4 regions of the Rahnella sp. GSA61A genome follow, and region 2 is predicted to be linked to each of the others. Evidence: predicted binding sites of a transcription regulator. Region 2 holds the regulator's gene; each other region holds the start of a gene.
The links. Region 2 encodes PurR, which represses purine synthesis genes. Its sites were predicted from a motif close to CANGCAAACGTTTGCNTG; they were not measured.

Region 1: glyA (serine hydroxymethyltransferase) is a predicted target of PurR. The motif match lies at 2,344-2,361, and genes of this name have one in related genera.
Region 3: pyrD (quinone-dependent dihydroorotate dehydrogenase) is a predicted target of PurR. The motif match lies at 2,320-2,337, and genes of this name have one in related genera.
Region 4: LC431_RS22095 (NCS2 family protein) is a predicted target of PurR. The motif match lies at 1,675-1,692, and genes of this name have one in related genera.

The regions. Positions count from the first base shown of each region.
Region 1 covers NZ_JAHXYO010000005.1:131,303-135,520, reverse strand. The annotation lists gene LC431_RS08765 (3-phenylpropionate MFS transporter) at 1-822, opposite strand, end outside; gene glyA (serine hydroxymethyltransferase) at 986-2,239, opposite strand; gene hmpA (NO-inducible flavohemoprotein) at 2,572-3,762, shown strand; gene LC431_RS08750 (cytochrome c) at 3,827-4,218, opposite strand, start outside.
Region 2 covers NZ_JAHXYO010000016.1:66,000-70,217, forward strand. The annotation lists gene punC (purine nucleoside transporter PunC) at 1-168, opposite strand, end outside; gene punR (DNA-binding transcriptional activator PunR) at 305-1,210, shown strand; gene purR (HTH-type transcriptional repressor PurR) at 1,247-2,272, opposite strand; gene LC431_RS18930 (YnhF family membrane protein) at 2,607-2,696, shown strand; gene LC431_RS18935 (C40 family peptidase) at 2,862-3,761, opposite strand; gene LC431_RS26305 (hypothetical protein) at 4,115-4,218, shown strand, end outside.
Region 3 covers NZ_JAHXYO010000009.1:130,219-134,436, forward strand. The annotation lists gene LC431_RS13570 (YcbX family protein) at 1-443, shown strand, start outside; gene LC431_RS13575 (cell division protein ZapC) at 474-1,022, opposite strand; gene pyrD (quinone-dependent dihydroorotate dehydrogenase) at 1,207-2,217, opposite strand; gene ssuE (NADPH-dependent FMN reductase) at 2,533-3,114, shown strand; gene LC431_RS13590 (sulfonate ABC transporter substrate-binding protein) at 3,133-4,107, shown strand; gene ssuD (FMNH2-dependent alkanesulfonate monooxygenase) at 4,167-4,218, shown strand, end outside.
Region 4 covers NZ_JAHXYO010000023.1:21,608-25,825, forward strand. The annotation lists gene LC431_RS22090 (AsmA family protein) at 1-75, opposite strand, end outside; gene LC431_RS22095 (NCS2 family protein) at 229-1,620, opposite strand; gene gltS (sodium/glutamate symporter) at 1,859-3,070, shown strand; gene LC431_RS22105 (PTS cellobiose transporter subunit IIC) at 3,125-4,218, opposite strand, start outside.

The DNA.
Region 1 (4,218 bases), on a different contig from region 2:
CGAAAGCAGCAGCAGATCCCGCGCTGACCAGCGGCTGAACAGCTGTTTGCTAAAGGTAAAGACCAGCACTTCCGCCACGACGCCCAGCGACCACAAATAGCCGATGGTCGTGGAAGAATAGCCCACATCCTGCCAGTAAATTGCACTGAAACCGTAATACGCCGCATGGGCGCCCTGCAACAGCGTCACACATAACAGGAAACGCCAGACTGGTTTTTCGCCAAGCAACGCTTTCCACGAAATACCCGGCGCACCGCTGGTACGCGGCTCTCCCACCGGCTTCACGCTCGGGCGCAGCAACATACCGAGCAACATCGCGGCCACGCCTGCGGTCAGTGTGTACAAAATCGCCTTATGACCGTAGACCTCAACCAGCTTGCCGGTCACCGCCGATCCAATCACGAAGGCAATGGAGCCCCAGACACGCACCTTGCCGTAATCCATATTGATCTGGCGTTGCAACGTGCCTGCCAGCGCATCGGTCAGCGGCACCAGCGGACCGAAAAACAGACTGAAACCGGCAATGTTGATCATCAGCCACGCCCAGCCGTTGCCAAACCAGAACCCGACGGCAAACGCCAGCGTAAGCAGCGCCAGAATACGCAAACCGGTGATGAGGTAAGACGGGTCTTTGATGGACGGAGAAATGATTAACGTGCCGAGAAAACGGGCGACCAGACCCGCACCCAGCAACAAGCCGATGCTTTCGGAGGAGATCCCCTCACCTTTAAGCCACAGGCCCCAGAAAGGAAGAAAAATACCGTAACTGAAAAAATAGGTGAAATAACTGAGTGCAAGCCAGCGCGTGGAACGCAATTCCATAAATCCTCCGGTGTGAGGCCAATACTTTGACAAAGCTCACAATCGCTAGCAATCCGCAGACGCTTTCATACTCCCGTAATGTCTGCCAGCTCACAAATTCTGATACATGCCCATAAAAAAACCCGCCGTAGCGGGTTTTAGCAGCTTAACGGCTTCGCAAATATTACGCGTAAACCGGGAAGCGTGCACAGATGTCGAGAACTTTCTGTTTAACGCGTTCGATCGTTGCTTCGTCGTTCACGTTGTCCAGCACGTCACAGATCCAGCCAGCCAGTTCGCGCACTTCAGCTTCTTTGAAACCACGACGGGTCACAGCCGGGGTACCGATACGCACACCAGAGGTCACAAACGGGCTCTTCGGATCGTTAGGTACGCTGTTTTTGTTCACAGTGATGTTAGCGCGACCCAGAGCAGCATCGGCTTCTTTACCGGTCAGATTCTTATCGACCAGATCCATCAGGAACAGGTGGTTGTGCGTGCCGCCGGAAACCACTTTGTAGCCGCGTTCCAGAACTACAGCCACCATTGCCTGTGCGTTTTTAGCCACCTGCTGTTGGTAAGCTTTGAACTCAGGTTCCATCGCTTCTTTCAGTGCTACCGCTTTACCGGCAATCACGTGCATCAGCGGGCCGCCCTGACCACCCGGGAAGACAGCAGAGTTCAGTTTTTTGTAGAACTCTTCGTCGCCGCCTTTCGCCAGAATCAGACCGCCGCGTGGGCCAGCCAGCGTTTTGTGCGTGGTGGTGGTCACGATGTGTGCGTGTGGAACCGGGTTCGGGTAAACGCCCGCAGCAATCAGACCGGCAACGTGTGCCATGTCAACGAAGAAGTAAGCGCCAACGCTGTCGGCGATTTCACGCATTTTTGCCCAGTCAACGATACCGGAGAATGCAGAGAAGCCGCCGATGATCATTTTTGGTTTGTGCAGTTCGGCCTGACGTTTCACGTCTTCGTAATCGATGTCGCCGCTTTCGTCGATACCATAAGGCACCACGTTATACAGTTTACCGGAAAGGTTAACCGGTGAACCGTGCGTCAGGTGACCGCCATGGCCAAGGTTCATCCCCAGAATGGTGTCGCCCGGTTGCAGCAGTGCGGTATACACCGCGAAGTTTGCCTGTGAGCCGGAGTGCGGCTGAACGTTGGCAAAATCTGCACCGAACAATTCTTTTGCACGGTCGATAGCCAGTTGTTCAACGATGTCGACGTACTCACAGCCACCGTAATAACGTTTGCCCGGGTAGCCTTCTGCATATTTGTTGGTCAGTTGCGAACCCTGAGCCTGCATGACACGCGGGCTGGTATAGTTTTCTGACGCAATCAGCTCGATATGTTCTTCCTGACGAACAACTTCTTTTTCCATTGCTGCCCACAGCTCAGCATCATAATCGGCAATGTTCATTTCACGCTTTAACATCCGCATCTCCTGACTCAACAAACTAAAAATAAACGCCCCTTCCGGGTTCTGCGCCACAGTGTAAATGTTTAAGCGGCCTTCGGATAGGGTCAGTTTGAGGTTTTTAGGCAAACGATTGGCTCCAGATACAGCAAGGCTTTGATCTGCGAACATCTGTCCATAATCAAGGGATAAATATTCACCTGAACATGTACAAATTTCAGCTTTGTGACTCAGCCCCTGTCGGGAAAAGCCCTTACCCCTTTAGGGGGTGTTTACAGAAATAGTGGGTTTATATAAGATGCATTTAAAATACATGTTTAAATAAAATCATCACAGACAAGGTGTTCACCATGCTTGATTCAGCCACTATCGCCACCGTTAAATCCACTATTCCTTTGCTCGCTGCGACCGGTCCGAAACTGACCGCACACTTTTATGACCGTATGTTTGCGCATAATCCCGAACTGAAAGACATCTTCAATATGAGCAACCAGCGCAACGGCGATCAGCGTCAGGCGCTGTTTGATGCCATCTGCGCTTATGCCGCTAATATTGAAAATCTGGCGGCGCTGCTGCCTGCAGTGGAACGCATCGCGCAAAAACACACCAGCTTCACCATCCAGCCTGAACAATACAATATTGTCGGCGCTCACCTGCTGGCAACGCTGGATGAAATGTTCAGTCCGGGTCAGGAAGTGCTGGATGCATGGGGCAAAGCCTATGGCGTGCTGGCGAATGTGTTTATTAACCGTGAAACCGAGATTTATCAGGACAGCGCAGAAAAAACGGGTGGCTGGCGCGGCACGCGTGAATTCCGCATCGCCGAAAAACAACCGCAGAGTGAGCTGATTACCTCTTTCCTGCTGGAACCTGTCGACGGTAAACCGGTGGCCGACTTCCAGCCGGGGCAATATCTGGCGGTATATATCCGCGATGCCTCACTGGAAAATCAGGAAATCCGCCAGTATTCCCTGACCCAGGCACCGAACGGCAAAACCTACCGCATCGCGGTAAAACGCGAAGGGCAAGGTGCCGTATCCAACTTCCTGCATAATTTTGCGCAGCCGGGCGACATCATTCATCTTGCTGCCCCTCACGGTGATTTCTTTATGGATATCAGCGATACCACGCCGGTGGCGCTGGTTTCTGCAGGTGTTGGTCAGACGCCGATGTTGGGTATGCTCAATACGCTGGCAGAACGCGGACATCATGCGCCGGTACAATGGCTGCACGCGGCTGAAAACGGTGCCGTGCACGCATTTGCCGGTGAAGTGACAAGCGCGCAGAAAAACCTGCCGCAACTGGAAAGCCATGTCTGGTATAACCGGCCACAGGCGAATGATTTACCCGGTGAAGATTTTCAGTATGAAGGGCTGATGGATCTGAGCAAAGTCAGCGCACAGCTGAGCGATCCGGCGATGCATTTCTACCTGTGCGGTCCGGTCGGCTTTATGCAGTTTGCAGCGAAACAACTGCTGGCGATGAACATCAGCGAAGCCAACATTCATTACGAATGTTTCGGTCCGCACAAAGTCCTTTAATCCCTGCACGAAAAGAAAAGGCTGACACAGAATGTCAGCCTTTTTTATTGCTGTTCAGTACAGATTAATGACGACGTCGGCGACGTACAAAGAACAGCGCAATCAGCAGGATAACCACAAGTCCCGCAATGCCCATGCCCCAGTGCGCCAGTTCAAGCAACGGCGAAGGTTTGCCACCTGCACGCAATTCTTTCACGCGGTCAGATGTCACTTTCGCCTGATCGTTACCAAACTGCCGCAACAACTGATTGCTCAGCGTAGCGACCTGCGTATCCGACAGTAAATGCTCAAACGCTGGCATCGCGACATCTTTGCTTTCCGGCCCGCGCTGCACGCCATGCAGAATCGCCATCACCAGGTTGTCGCTGTTCAGGTGCCCGAGCGCTGTATTATTGATCAGCGACGGCAGGCCACCGTCCTTGCTGCCACGGCCGTCGGGCTGATGGCAACTGGCAC
Region 2 (4,218 bases):
GAGAGCAAATCCGCCGAGAAAAATGCTCAGACTTGCGCTGATCATCCCGGGGCTGGTCATCAGACTGGTTTGCATGGCGCTGAACGCAGGCAGATACATATCAGTGGCTAAAAAGCCCAGCATGCTCAGTCCCGCGAGATAGAGCATAAATCCAAAGGAGGGTTTCATTATCGTCTCATTAATTTATTTATTGCAGATGATGTGATGCAGATTACATACCGGAGGCGGAGTTTAACGCTTTGATAACAGGCTTGTGAAACGCTAATATTTGCACTCTGCTATCAAAAATATTGAAGGCTGAATTATGTGGTCAGAATACGCCCTTGAAGTGGTAGATGCCGTGGCAAGAACAGGTAGTTTTAGTGCGGCAGCGCAAGATTTGCACCGCGTACCTTCTGCTATCAGCTATACCGTCCGTCAGCTTGAGCAGTGGCTGGCCGTGCCGTTGTTTGAACGTCGCCATCGTGACGTGGTACTGACGCCTGCGGGAAAGGTTTTTGTCGATGAAGCGCGGATTCTGACAAAAAAAATGATAGCCACGCGCCGGCAGTGTCAGCAGGTGGCGAACGGCTGGCGCGGCGAATTACGTGTGGCGGTTGACCGGATTGTAAAACCCGCACGGACACGGCGTCTGGTGCTCGATTTCTACCGCCATTTTGCGGACACCGAACTCATTATTCACTCAGAAGTGTTTAATGGTGTCTGGGATGCGCTGGTTGACGGGCGGGCAGACGTGGCGATCGGTGCTACACGCGCGATACCGGTTGGCGGGGGCTTCAGTTTTCGTGACATGGGATTTATGGACTGGCATTGCGTCGTCAGCCCGCAACATCCGCTTGCGCAGTTATCCGGCGCGCTGAATGATGATGAGCTGCGGCCTTATCCTGCACTCTGTCTGGAAGACACCTCCCGGACATTGCCTAAGCGGGATACATGGACGCTGGATAACCAGCGGCGGCTGGTCGTGCCAGACTGGACCTGCGCGCTGGAATGCCTGACCGAAGGCTTATGCGTGGGTATGATGCCGGTTCATCGCGTCACGCCGTGGATAGAACAGAAAAAGTTGCAGGTGCTGACGCTGGAAAATACGTTTCCCGACAGCCCGTGTTGCCTGACGTGGGATCAAAGCAATCCGTCACCCTCGCTGGCCTGGTTGCTGGAATATATGGGCGATACAGAAACCATGAATCAGGAATGGCTGCGTGATTAGAAAAAAACGCCTGCATCTGCAGGCGTTCGATATCTGTTAACGGCGGTAATCGCGGTACGGACCATCGGCTACGGAACGGCGTTCGACCAGTTTCGGATGCACCTCAATGGTCTGAGACTCTTCACGCTTACTGACAATTCTGTCCAGCAACATGGTAAAGGCCATTTCACCCAGACGTTCTTTCGGCTGATGCACGGTTGTCAGCGCGGGGGAGAAGTAACGGGCGTTACGCACATTGTCGTAACCGATTACGGAAATATCCTGAGGGACGCGCAGGCCCAGTTCGTCTGCGGCACAGATTGCGCCCATTGCCATCACATCGCCGCCACAAAATACGGCAGTCGGGCGGTGCTTCTGCATCAGAATTTTATGCATCGCCTGATAGCCCGATTCCGGCTCGAAATCGCCCTGAACCACCCATTCGTCACGCAGCGGAATATTGGCTTCAGTCAGTGCTTTCACAAAACCCTGGAAGCGGCCACCGCCGGTATTACGTGCCAGTTGGCCCGGGATCACCCCAATATCACGATGACCGCGTTCAATCAGATAACGCCCGGCCATGTAACCCCCTTCGAAAGCATTATCAATAATGCTGTCGGTGAAGTTCTTACGCGCTTCGCCCCAGTCCATGACCACCATTGGGATCGAACGGTGCTCCTCGAGCATATTGAGCAACTCATCAGGATATTCCGCGCACATCACCAGCAAGCCATCGACGCGTTTTTGCGCCAGCATTTGCAGGTAGGCTTGTTGTTTTTCCAGATTATTATGCGAGTTACACAAAATCAGCGTATAGCCTTTGGAGAAGCAGCTGTTTTCTACGGCTTCAATCACTTCGGCAAAATAGGGCGCTTCGCTGGAGGTGGCAAGCAGACCGATCGTTTTGGTGTTATTGACCTTCAGACTGCGGGCTACAGCACTCGGCGAGTAATGTAACTCTTTGATTGCAAGGAGAACCGCTTCTTTGGTTTCTTCGGCGACGAAACGTGTTTTATTGATGACGTGCGACACGGTTGTAGTGGAAACGCCAGCGCGCTTTGCGACATCTTTAATCGTTGCCATGTAAACAATGACTCCTGAACTCACGTGTTTCAGCACGTTAGCATTATGTTAATCGTTTGCTTGCGTGGATCTCACTGCTGGCTTCTAAAAGGGCAGTGAAATCGTTGGGTGGATTCTTCAGAATGAGGCGTGAAATGCTCTCGGGTGAAATCAACCGGCACACAGGCGTGTTAACCGACAATTTTCTCTTATAATGCAGGAAAGTGGAAGTAAAATTCTCAGGGATACATTGTCATTCAGCACAAGATTTTAAATGTTAATTATGCGAAAATGCGTTGGCACACAATTAGTGTGGCTTAAAAAATGCCACAATTTGATCCGAAAGGGGGGTTTGATGGACAGCAACCTGAAATTATCGTTGATCACCACGGTATGCGCTTTGCTTATGATTATCGCTTTCAGTTTCACTGCGGTGATGAACTGATTCAGTAAGTGATCCGCCATAAAAAAGGGCGATTCCTGTTACAGGAATCGCCCTTTTCAATTTTACGCAGTGGCCGTTACCGCCGATACTCTTCCCTGCAGAAACTCTTCGTTAAATGCTATTCAATGGCTGATTAGCGAAACTTCAGACTTAACGAATTGTTTATTATCGGATCGTTTTCGGCGTCATTACCCGGCGTGCACCCACATAATGATCTTGCCAGTAATCGTCGCCGAGAGAGGTGATTTTAATGTCTTCGCCCGTTCTTGGAGACTGAATAAACTTGCCGTTCCCCACGTAAACACCAACATGGTCTGCTGCGCCGCGGTTATTGATTCTGAAGAACACCAGATCACCGCTTTCAAGTTCGCCGCGTTTGACCGGAGCCGCATCGCGCAGGTGATACATTTCATTCGCTGTGCGTGGCATTTTAATACGGATCAAATCTTTGTAGGCGTAATAGACTAAGCCGCTGCAATCAAAACCGGTATTCGGCGAGGTTCCGCCCCAGCGATATGGTTTTCCTACCTGATGCATCAGTTTGGTCATCGCCGTTTGCTGGGCATGCTGATAGCGTTTTTTATGCGTTGCACTTAGCGTAATCGGTTTGCTGTCTTCTTCGGGCTTTTTACCTTTACGGTGCCGGCCATACGCTTCTTTTTTACTGACCCTTTCCGTGCTGTTTTTCGCGAGTGAACGGGTTTTGGCGTGTTTCTCTGTTTTGCTTTCGGCCCGCGTGGTCTTCAGTGTCTTTTCTTTTTTACTTTCGGCCCGGGTCGTTTTGACACTTTTCTCCGTCGTGGTCTTTCGTTTAGCCAGTTCGGTACTTTTAACTTTCTTCTTCGAATTCTTGTCCTGAATTTTTTGTTCTGTCACTGGCGCGATTTTAGTTTTTTTACTGGTTTTCGCGGCCACCGTTTTTCGCTTTCGCCGTTCTTCAGGTGCAGCCTGATTAACATGGCTTTTACGCTGATCGGCAGAAACACGTGTCTGCGGCGATGCATGTGCCATATTCAGAAATAGCTGGGTAAAGAGCAGCACAAAAAGCGTGAACAGTAAGCGCATAGCTTCGTTACCATGAGTGGTAGGTTAAACATCAGGGATGTCAGAGTATTGCCTAAAAGAACCTGACAAAAAAGCACGAATTGACTCGATTCTAGATCATATTGTGAGAAAAAGTTAATGGCTTTTTTTATGTCGAAATAACCGCCATTTTTAGTCAAAAAAATAACCACTTTTCATGGTGTTAATATTTGAGTTAAAGAATGGAATTTTGCAAATCTGGCGTTATCGGTGAACGCCAAAAATGTTATTCTCAATGAATGTTTAAAGATGTGAGCCTGAGCGCACACATTAAAGATTGTTAAACAAAATGCCAGTATTGAGAAAGACCACACAAAAAATGGCGTTTTTATCTGATGGCTGCCATCGTTACAATAGAAGGTATTGTGATTGCGCACCGTCTCTTTATGCTGCGCGTGAAGAGTAATGATCGTGACAGCCTGTACCGGCTTGAGGAAGC
Region 3 (4,218 bases), on a different contig from region 2:
CGCGTGGCGAACCGTTGAAAACATTGCAGGGCTATCGTACCGCCAGCGACGGCGATGTCGATTTCGGTCAGAACATGATTGCCCGCAACAGCGGCGTGATCCGCGCAGGCGACAGCGTTCAGGTGCTGGCAACCAGGCCACCACGGCCTTACTGCGCGGGCGATATCATTGAAAATGTGGAAGCGCCAAAAAGCACCGCGCAGGACGTCAGCATTAATTATCAGGGAACGCAGTTTACCGGCAACAATCAGCAGATTTTGCTCGAGCAGCTGGAATTGCAGGGATTACGTATCCCCTATTCCTGTCGTGCAGGAATTTGTGGCGCGTGCAGGATGATATTGAAAGAAGGAAAAGTGGCACCGCTGAAAGAGAGTGCAGTGGGAAAAGATGGAACGATATTAGCGTGTAGTTGTATTCCGGCTACGGATATCGTGCTCGGCTAGAGGTGTATTTAATGAGGATCAGGCAGGAAACTAAACTGCCTGATCGTAGACATCATCCCTGTCAACGCGGAATGCTGCTGGCATTAGCCGGTCATGCATCACTTTAATAGCATCCCCCAGCACCATGCCGCGCCCTGCGACCGTCAGCCGTTCCTGCGCCAGCAGGCACAGACTGGCATTATCACCGGATTCCACCACCAGTAATGTCGCCTGTTCACCGCTTTCCATCACCTGCACCTGAGCAAGCTGACCATTCGCAGGCTGGTAAGGACGCATCTGCTGACTGAAATGCCAGCTCTTCGGCATCAGCGGTTTTAAAAAACGATAAGCGACTAAGGCGTTCAGAACTAATTCAGCGCGTTGTTCAGCTGCGAGACGAATATGTTTGCACTGTTCTTCAAAATCAAAATACAGCGCCGCATCATCGACACAAAATGACATATTTCCGAAAGCATCAGGAGTTAACATTTTGGCGGGAAAACGGGAACGGAAAATCATGCCATTGGCGAGGTCCAGCATAAGCCGGTCATGTTCTGTATCAAAATACCAACGCCAATTATCATCTGGTTTAATTTTCATTTCGTCATCCTGTTTACCCTCATGCCCTCTGCCTGACTTCATTACCGGCTAATCTGTAAGAATAGATTTTTCAGTAACGAAACGATATCAGACAAATCCTGAGCCTGAATTACGGTCAGTGGACAAAATATAGACGAGCCGGGTTAATAAATAAACCCCTGACTCGTCTTCAGGATGAAAAATATTAGATATGGGTAACAATATCTTTGATCAGACCCGGACCTTTAAAGATAAAGCCGGAATAGATTTGAATTAAGGAAGCGCCTGCGGCCATTTTCTCACGGGCCGCCGTTAATGAATCAATACCGCCAACACCAATAACCGGCAGACGCCCTTGTAATTCATGAGAGAGCATACGGATAATTTCTGTGCTGCGCAGCTGCAACGGGCGCCCGCTCAGACCACCAACCTGTTCGCAATAATTTAGCCCCTGAACCAGTTTACGATCGAGTGTGGTATTGGTCGCAATCACGCCATCCATATTATGGCGCACTAAACTGTCGGCTATTTGGATCAATTCTTCCTCAGAAAGATCCGGTGCGATCTTCACCGCAACAGGCACATATTTCTGATGGCGTTGCTGTAACTCAAGCTGCTTATTCTTAATCGCTGCCAGCAAATCATCCAGCGCTTCACCGTATTGCAGTGAACGTAATCCCGGCGTGTTAGGTGATGAAATATTCACCGCGATATAACCGGCGTACGGATATACCTTTTCCATACAGGTCAGATAATCGTCTGCGCCGTGCTCAACAGGCGTATCTTTATTCTTGCCAATATTAATCCCCAGAATGCCGCCAAAATGTGATTTTTTGACATTATTCACCAGATTATCCACGCCATGGTTATTGAAACCCATGCGGTTAATCAGGCCTTCAGCTTCCACAATACGGAATAAACGCGGCTTATCATTACCGGCCTGCGCACGCGGGGTCACAGTACCGACTTCAATAAATCCAAAGCCCATTGCCCCCAGCGCATCAATACATTCGCCGTCTTTATCCAGGCCTGCGGCCAGTCCCAAAGGGTTCTTAAAGGATAATCCCATGCAGTTTACCGGTTTGGTGGGCACTGACTGGCGGATCAAGAATTCAAACGGGGTGCCGGAAATGCGGCTCAACTGACGAAAGGTTAACTCGTGGGCGCGCTCTGGATCGAGCTGAAACAGTGCTTTCCTGACAAGAGGATAATACATGGAGACTCCTGAATTCCCGGTGGCTAGACGGGGCGGTATTATTGACTAAGCGCCGGACAATTGGAAATGATAACCGGCATATTGGCCAAATAATTGCTTCGCTGCGCAAACGATTACCTTTTTGTTACCTTTAATTCACTTTTATTTCCTTTCCCCCCATCGCCCCACAGCACACCCGACACGTGCTTTATCTGATTTGAAACTTTCCATAGCCAAAATTGAGATTTCCGCTGCGCCGCCTCTGCCTGCTAGGTTTACCTCACTTCGTTAAGAAAAATGATAGTTCTATAACAGATTGTTATAAGGAATAAGCAAATGCGTGTAGTGACTCTGGCAGGCAGTCCGCGACAACCCTCCCGCTCCTCTTCCCTGCTGGCACTCAGCCACCAGTGGCTGGCGAGCCGTGGCGTTGAAGTCTTTACCTACAATATTCAGGATTTTTCAGCAGACGATCTGCTTTTCGCTAATTTTGGCAGCCCGCAACTCAAGCAACTGAATGCTGAACTGGCGAGTGCTGATGGCCTGATCGTCGCCACACCAGTGTATAAGGCGTCTTTTTCCGGCGCACTGAAAACCCTGCTCGATTTACTGCCAGAACGCGCGCTCGACCATAAAGTGGTGTTGCCACTGGCTACAGCCGGATCTATCGGCCATATGCTGGCCGTCGATTACGCCCTAAAACCGGTACTCGCCTCGCTGAAAGCACAGGAAGTGTTGCAGGGCGTTTTCGCAGATGACAGCCTGATCACCGATTATCAGACGTTCCCTGCGAAGCTGGCCCCCGCACTGGAAGAGCGTTTGATCGAATCTCTGGAAAACTTCTACCTGGCGCTGAGCCGCCGCCGTCCGCAGCTTCCGTCTGTTGCATCCCTTTCTGCGCAAGCACTGCGTGTCTGACTTTAAAAGGAATTAATCATGCCTGCTTCTTTCTCTTTATTACGCCGTATCCCGGTTGTGGCCAGCCTGCTGACCAGCCTTTTCCTGAGCGGCACCGCAACGGCTCAGGAAAAGGATCCGGCGCAATTACGTATTGCCTATCAGAAAGGATCTGTCGGACTGGTGCTGGCGAAATCACACCAGTTACTGGAAAAACGTTTCCCGGACACAAAAATAAGCTGGGTAGAATTCCCTGCCGGGCCGCAAATTCTTGAAGCGCTGAACGTCGGAAGTATTGATCTGGGCGGTACCGGTGATTTGCCGCCGTTGTTCGCGCAGGCAGCGGGGGCAGATTTGTTGTATATCGGCTCTGAACCCCCGAAACCGAAAGCAGAAGTGATTCTGGTCGACAGCAAGAGTCCGATCAAAACCGTCGCAGATCTCAAAGGTCATAAAGTCGCTTTCCAGAAAGGCTCCAGTTCGCACAACCTGCTGTTGCGTGCCCTGCAACAGGCGGGCCTGAAATTCAGCGATATCCAGCCGGTCTATCTGACCCCTGCCGATGCACGGGCCGCATTCCAGCAACATGATGTGGATGCCTGGGCTATCTGGGATCCGTATTATTCGGCCGCGCAAGTTCAGGGTGATGTGCGCGTTCTGACCGACGGCTCGACGCTCCACCAGACGGGCTCCTTCTATCTGGCACCGAAAAAATACACCGAGGCCAATCCTCAGTTCATCAGTCAGGTTCTGGAAGTGTTAACGCAGGCGAATGCGCTGACCAAAACTGACCGTGAACAAAGTATCAAACTGCTTTCTCAGTCGATGGGGTTACCGGAAAAAGTGGTCGCCTCTTATCTGGATCATCTGCCGGATATGCCTATCACGCCGGTCAGTGCGGAAACAGAAAAGCGCCAGCAGCAAACCGCCGATTTGTTCTATCAGAACCATATTTTGCCAAAGCCGGTTGAAATTAAAGACCGCATCTGGAAACCAGCCGTACAAGCTAACTGAACATCCATTTAGCCGCCGCTGAGCGGTAACGAATCGCACACTTTGAGAGGAACACAACGATGAGTCTGAACGTATTCTGGTTTTTACCTACCCACGGCGACGGCCGCTATT
Region 4 (4,218 bases), on a different contig from region 2:
TAGGACGTACACCAGCACGATCGCCAGCACCAGAAGTAAGGCGAACGTCAGCAAAATTTTACCGATAAATCTCATCGTCTGGAGCCCTGTAACGGGAAAATGGAAAAAGATTCTTTGTTTATGCCGCAAACAGCGAATTTTCTCAACAGGTTAGCCAAATGGAGGCAATAAAAAGCGGCAGAGGTTCCAGACCCTCTGCCGCTGTTGCACGCGGATTACATCCTGCTTTTACTTCTCGTGAGGGAAAACCAGATTCAGAACAATCGCAGTAATGCCGCCCGCTGCAATGCCAGAAGAGAGAAGGGTTTTCAGCCAGTCCGGTGCGAATTGCAGGATCAGCGGCTGCTGAGAAACACCCATACCGACGGCGAGAGAAAGCGCCATGATCATAATCGCGCGGCGATTCAGACGCTCGCGGGAAACAATGCGCACACCCGAAGCGGCAATGGTACCGAACATCACGATGGTCGCGCCGCCCAGTACCGGTTCAGGAATATGCTGCACAAATCCCGCAACAGCCGGGAACAGCCCGAGGATGATCAGCATCAGCGCGACCACAAAACCGACATAGCGGCTGGCAACGCCGGTCAGTTGAATGACGCCGTTGTTCTGCCCGAAGCAGGAATTCGGGAAGGTGTTAAATACAGCAGAAAGCATCGAGTTCAGGCCATTGGCCAGAACGCCGCCTTTGATGCGCTTCATGTACAGCGGGCCGCTGACCGGTTGCTCAGAAACGTCCGAGGTTGCGGTAATATCACCGATGGTTTCCAGCGATGTCACCATGAAAATCAGCATCAGCGGGATCAGCAAATTCCAGTCAAAACCCAGTCCGTAATACAGCGGCGTTGGTAATGTTATCCAGTTGCTTTGCGCGGCTGGCGCAACGGTTGGCAACATGCCCGTCATCCAGGCCACCAGATAACCCACCGCCATGGCGATAACCAGAGAGGCGACACGCAGGTAAGGGTTACGTTGACGGTTCAGCAGAACAATCACTACCAGCACGACGGCAGCCAGCAGCAGATTTTTCGGTGCCCCGAATGTGTGATCGCTCATGGCCGCATAACCGCCGCCGATAGACGTCAGACCGACCTGAATCAGCGACAGCCCGATAATCATCACCACGATGCCGGAAACCAGCGGCGTAATGATGCGGCGTGCGAGATGCAGGAAACGGGAAAGAATGATTTCAGTGCAGGAAGCCAGCATCAGGGTGCCGAACAGCGCCGCCATCATGGTCGGCACATCCGCACCGCCATTTTTCAGCGCCATTCCGCCCATGATCAGCGGCGCAACAAAGTTAAAGCTGGTGCCCTGAATCGACAGTAAACCCGAGCCGACCGGTCCCCAGGTTTTAATCTGCAAAATAGAAGCCAGGCCGGAGGCGAACAGCGACATGCTGATGATGTGCTGCGTGTCCTGCGCAGGCAAACCCAGCGCCTGGCAAATCAGTAGTGCTGGTGTGATTACCGCAACAAACATCGCCAGCAAATGCTGACAGGCGGCGAATAACGTTTGAGGTAATGGCGGGCGGTCCTCGAGCCGGTAAATCAGTTCACTTTTTTGCTGGCGGGAAAGATCGGGTTGCTGTGTTTCTTGTTCTGCGGTTTGCGAACTCATGCTGTGGCATTCCAATAAGCGGCAAAGCGGGCATTTTTATTGAAATTAACGACAAAAGCAATCGTTTGCTAATGGCAATATTCCTCGACTGGTTTTGGATTGGACGGGATTTATGGCCTGTTTTTCTTGCCTGACGCAGCTTGAATGACTTCTAATTCAGCTTCTGGGAAAAAACATGTCAGTGAAGTTTTTATAACTCGATAATTTTATTGGATTTATTTTAAAATGGAGTTCGTCAATGATTCAACTCGATACCTACGGCACCCTGGTTGCCGCCACGTTGGTGCTCCTTTTAGGACGGAAATGCGTCCAGTCGGTCAAATTCCTCAAAAAATACACCATTCCTGAACCCGTTGCCGGTGGTTTGCTGGTCGCTTTATTGTTACTGATCGCCAACCAGATATTCGGCTGGGAAGTCGGTTTCGACATGTCTTTAAAAGAGCCACTGATGCTGGCATTTTTTGCCACGATCGGTCTTAACGCCAATCTGGCAAGTCTGCGGGCAGGCGGTAAATCGCTGTTTCTGCTGGTGTTTGTCGTCGTGGGCTTACTGCTTTTGCAAAATGCCATCGGTATCGGAATGGCGAAAATGCTCGGGCTGGATCCGCTGATGGGGTTGCTGGCGGGGTCGATTACCCTTTCAGGTGGCCACGGCACCGGCGCGGCATGGAGCAAGCTGTTTATCGAGCGTTATGGCTTTGAAAATGCGACGGAAGTCGCGATGGCTTGCGCAACTTTTGGTCTGGTGCTCGGCGGTATTATTGGGGGGCCGGTAGCGCGCTATCTGGTCAGCCATTCTTCCACCCCCAACGGAAACCCCGAGGATATGGTCGATCCGAGCGCATTTGAGAAACCGTCGATTGGCAGGATGATCACGCCACTGGTGATGGTTGAAACCATTGCCCTGATCGCGATTTGCCTGATGGCAGGGACATATGCCGCCAGTCTGTTGCAAGGCTCGGCATTTGAAATCCCAACCTTTGTCTGCGTGCTCTTCGTTGGTGTGATCCTGAGTAATATGCTGGCATGGCTCGGTTTTTATCGTGTCTTCGACCGTGCGGTATCCGTGCTGGGTAACGTCAGTTTGTCACTGTTCCTTGCCATGGCATTGATGAGCCTTAAGTTGTGGGAGATGGCGGCACTCGCCTTGCCGATGATGGCAATTCTTATCGTTCAAGCCCTCGCAATGGCACTTTATGCGATTTTCGTGACTTATCGCGTGATGGGGAAAAACTACGATGCGGCGGTGTTGGCGGCAGGACACTGTGGTTTCGGGCTGGGTGCCACCCCGACGGCCATTGCCAATATGCAGGCGATCACCAACCAGTTTGGCCCTTCGCATCTGGCGTTTCTGGTGGTGCCGATGGTGGGCGCATTCTTCATCGATATCGCCAATGCGATTGTGATTAAACTCTACCTGATGCTGCCTGTATTCCCGGCTATAAGCTAAAAAAACAGGCACAGAAACATCGCTTCTGTGCCTGACGATTCCTTCCCGTCGGGTTTATTGTGCCGCGTCCGCCTTCTCAGTGAACACCTGTTCGGCCTCAGCGGCTTTTTCCTGCGTCAGTAACTGCTTCTCGTAGACTTTGAAGAATGGATAATAAATTACCATCGACAGTGCCATCAGCAGGATAACCAGAACCGACACTTTGAAATCCCAGCCCATCGCCCAGGCCGCCCCGATCGGTGCCGGCGATGTCCAGGGGACCAGTGAAATCATATGCGGGAGCAGATCCGTCGATACGGCCAGATAGGCGATAACGGCATTGACCATCGGTGCCAGCAGGAAGGGGATGAAAAATACCGGATTCATGACGATAGGTGTGCCAAAAATCACCGGCTCATTGATATTGAAACAGCTTGGCACCAGACTGAGTTTCCCCATGGTGCGCAGATGCGCTGACTTACTGCGACAAAACAGCAGCACCAGTCCCATTGTCGCGCCGGACCCGCCAATCACGATCAGGAAATTCCAGAATGCCTCGGTCATGATGTGCGTCATGGGTAAACCGGCAGCGAGATCTGTCTGATTCAGGCCGAGATTGGTTAACCAAAAAGCCTGCAACATGCCAGATACAATGGCCGAGCCATGAATGCCGGCGAACCACAACAGGTGGCAAATCAGCACGGCGAGAAGTACAGCAGGCAGTGAGTCTGCGGCAGAAATCAGGGGTTCGAACAGCGCCATAATCGCCTGTGGCAGCAACATATCAAACCCTGACTGGACCAGTAAGCTCAGCGGGAAAAGTGTAATCACCACGGCCACAATCGGGATCAGTAAATCAAACGAATGCTTAATGTTTGAAGGTACCTGTTCGGGTAAACGGATACCGATATTGTATTTTTTCAATAACCGCGTCAGTTCGGTGACATAAATCGCCACCAGAATAGCCGTAAAGATCCCCACGCCGCCCAGCGCCGTCGTCGACATCTTTTCATCAATCTGCGGTGCGGCGACCAGCAGGAAAGACATCAGCGCCAGCATTGCGGTCATGAACGGGTCTAGCTTGTAACTTCTTGCCAGATTGTAGGCAATCGATGCCGAGATGTAGATGGACATAATGCCCATCGTCATATTGAACGGCGTCAGGATCT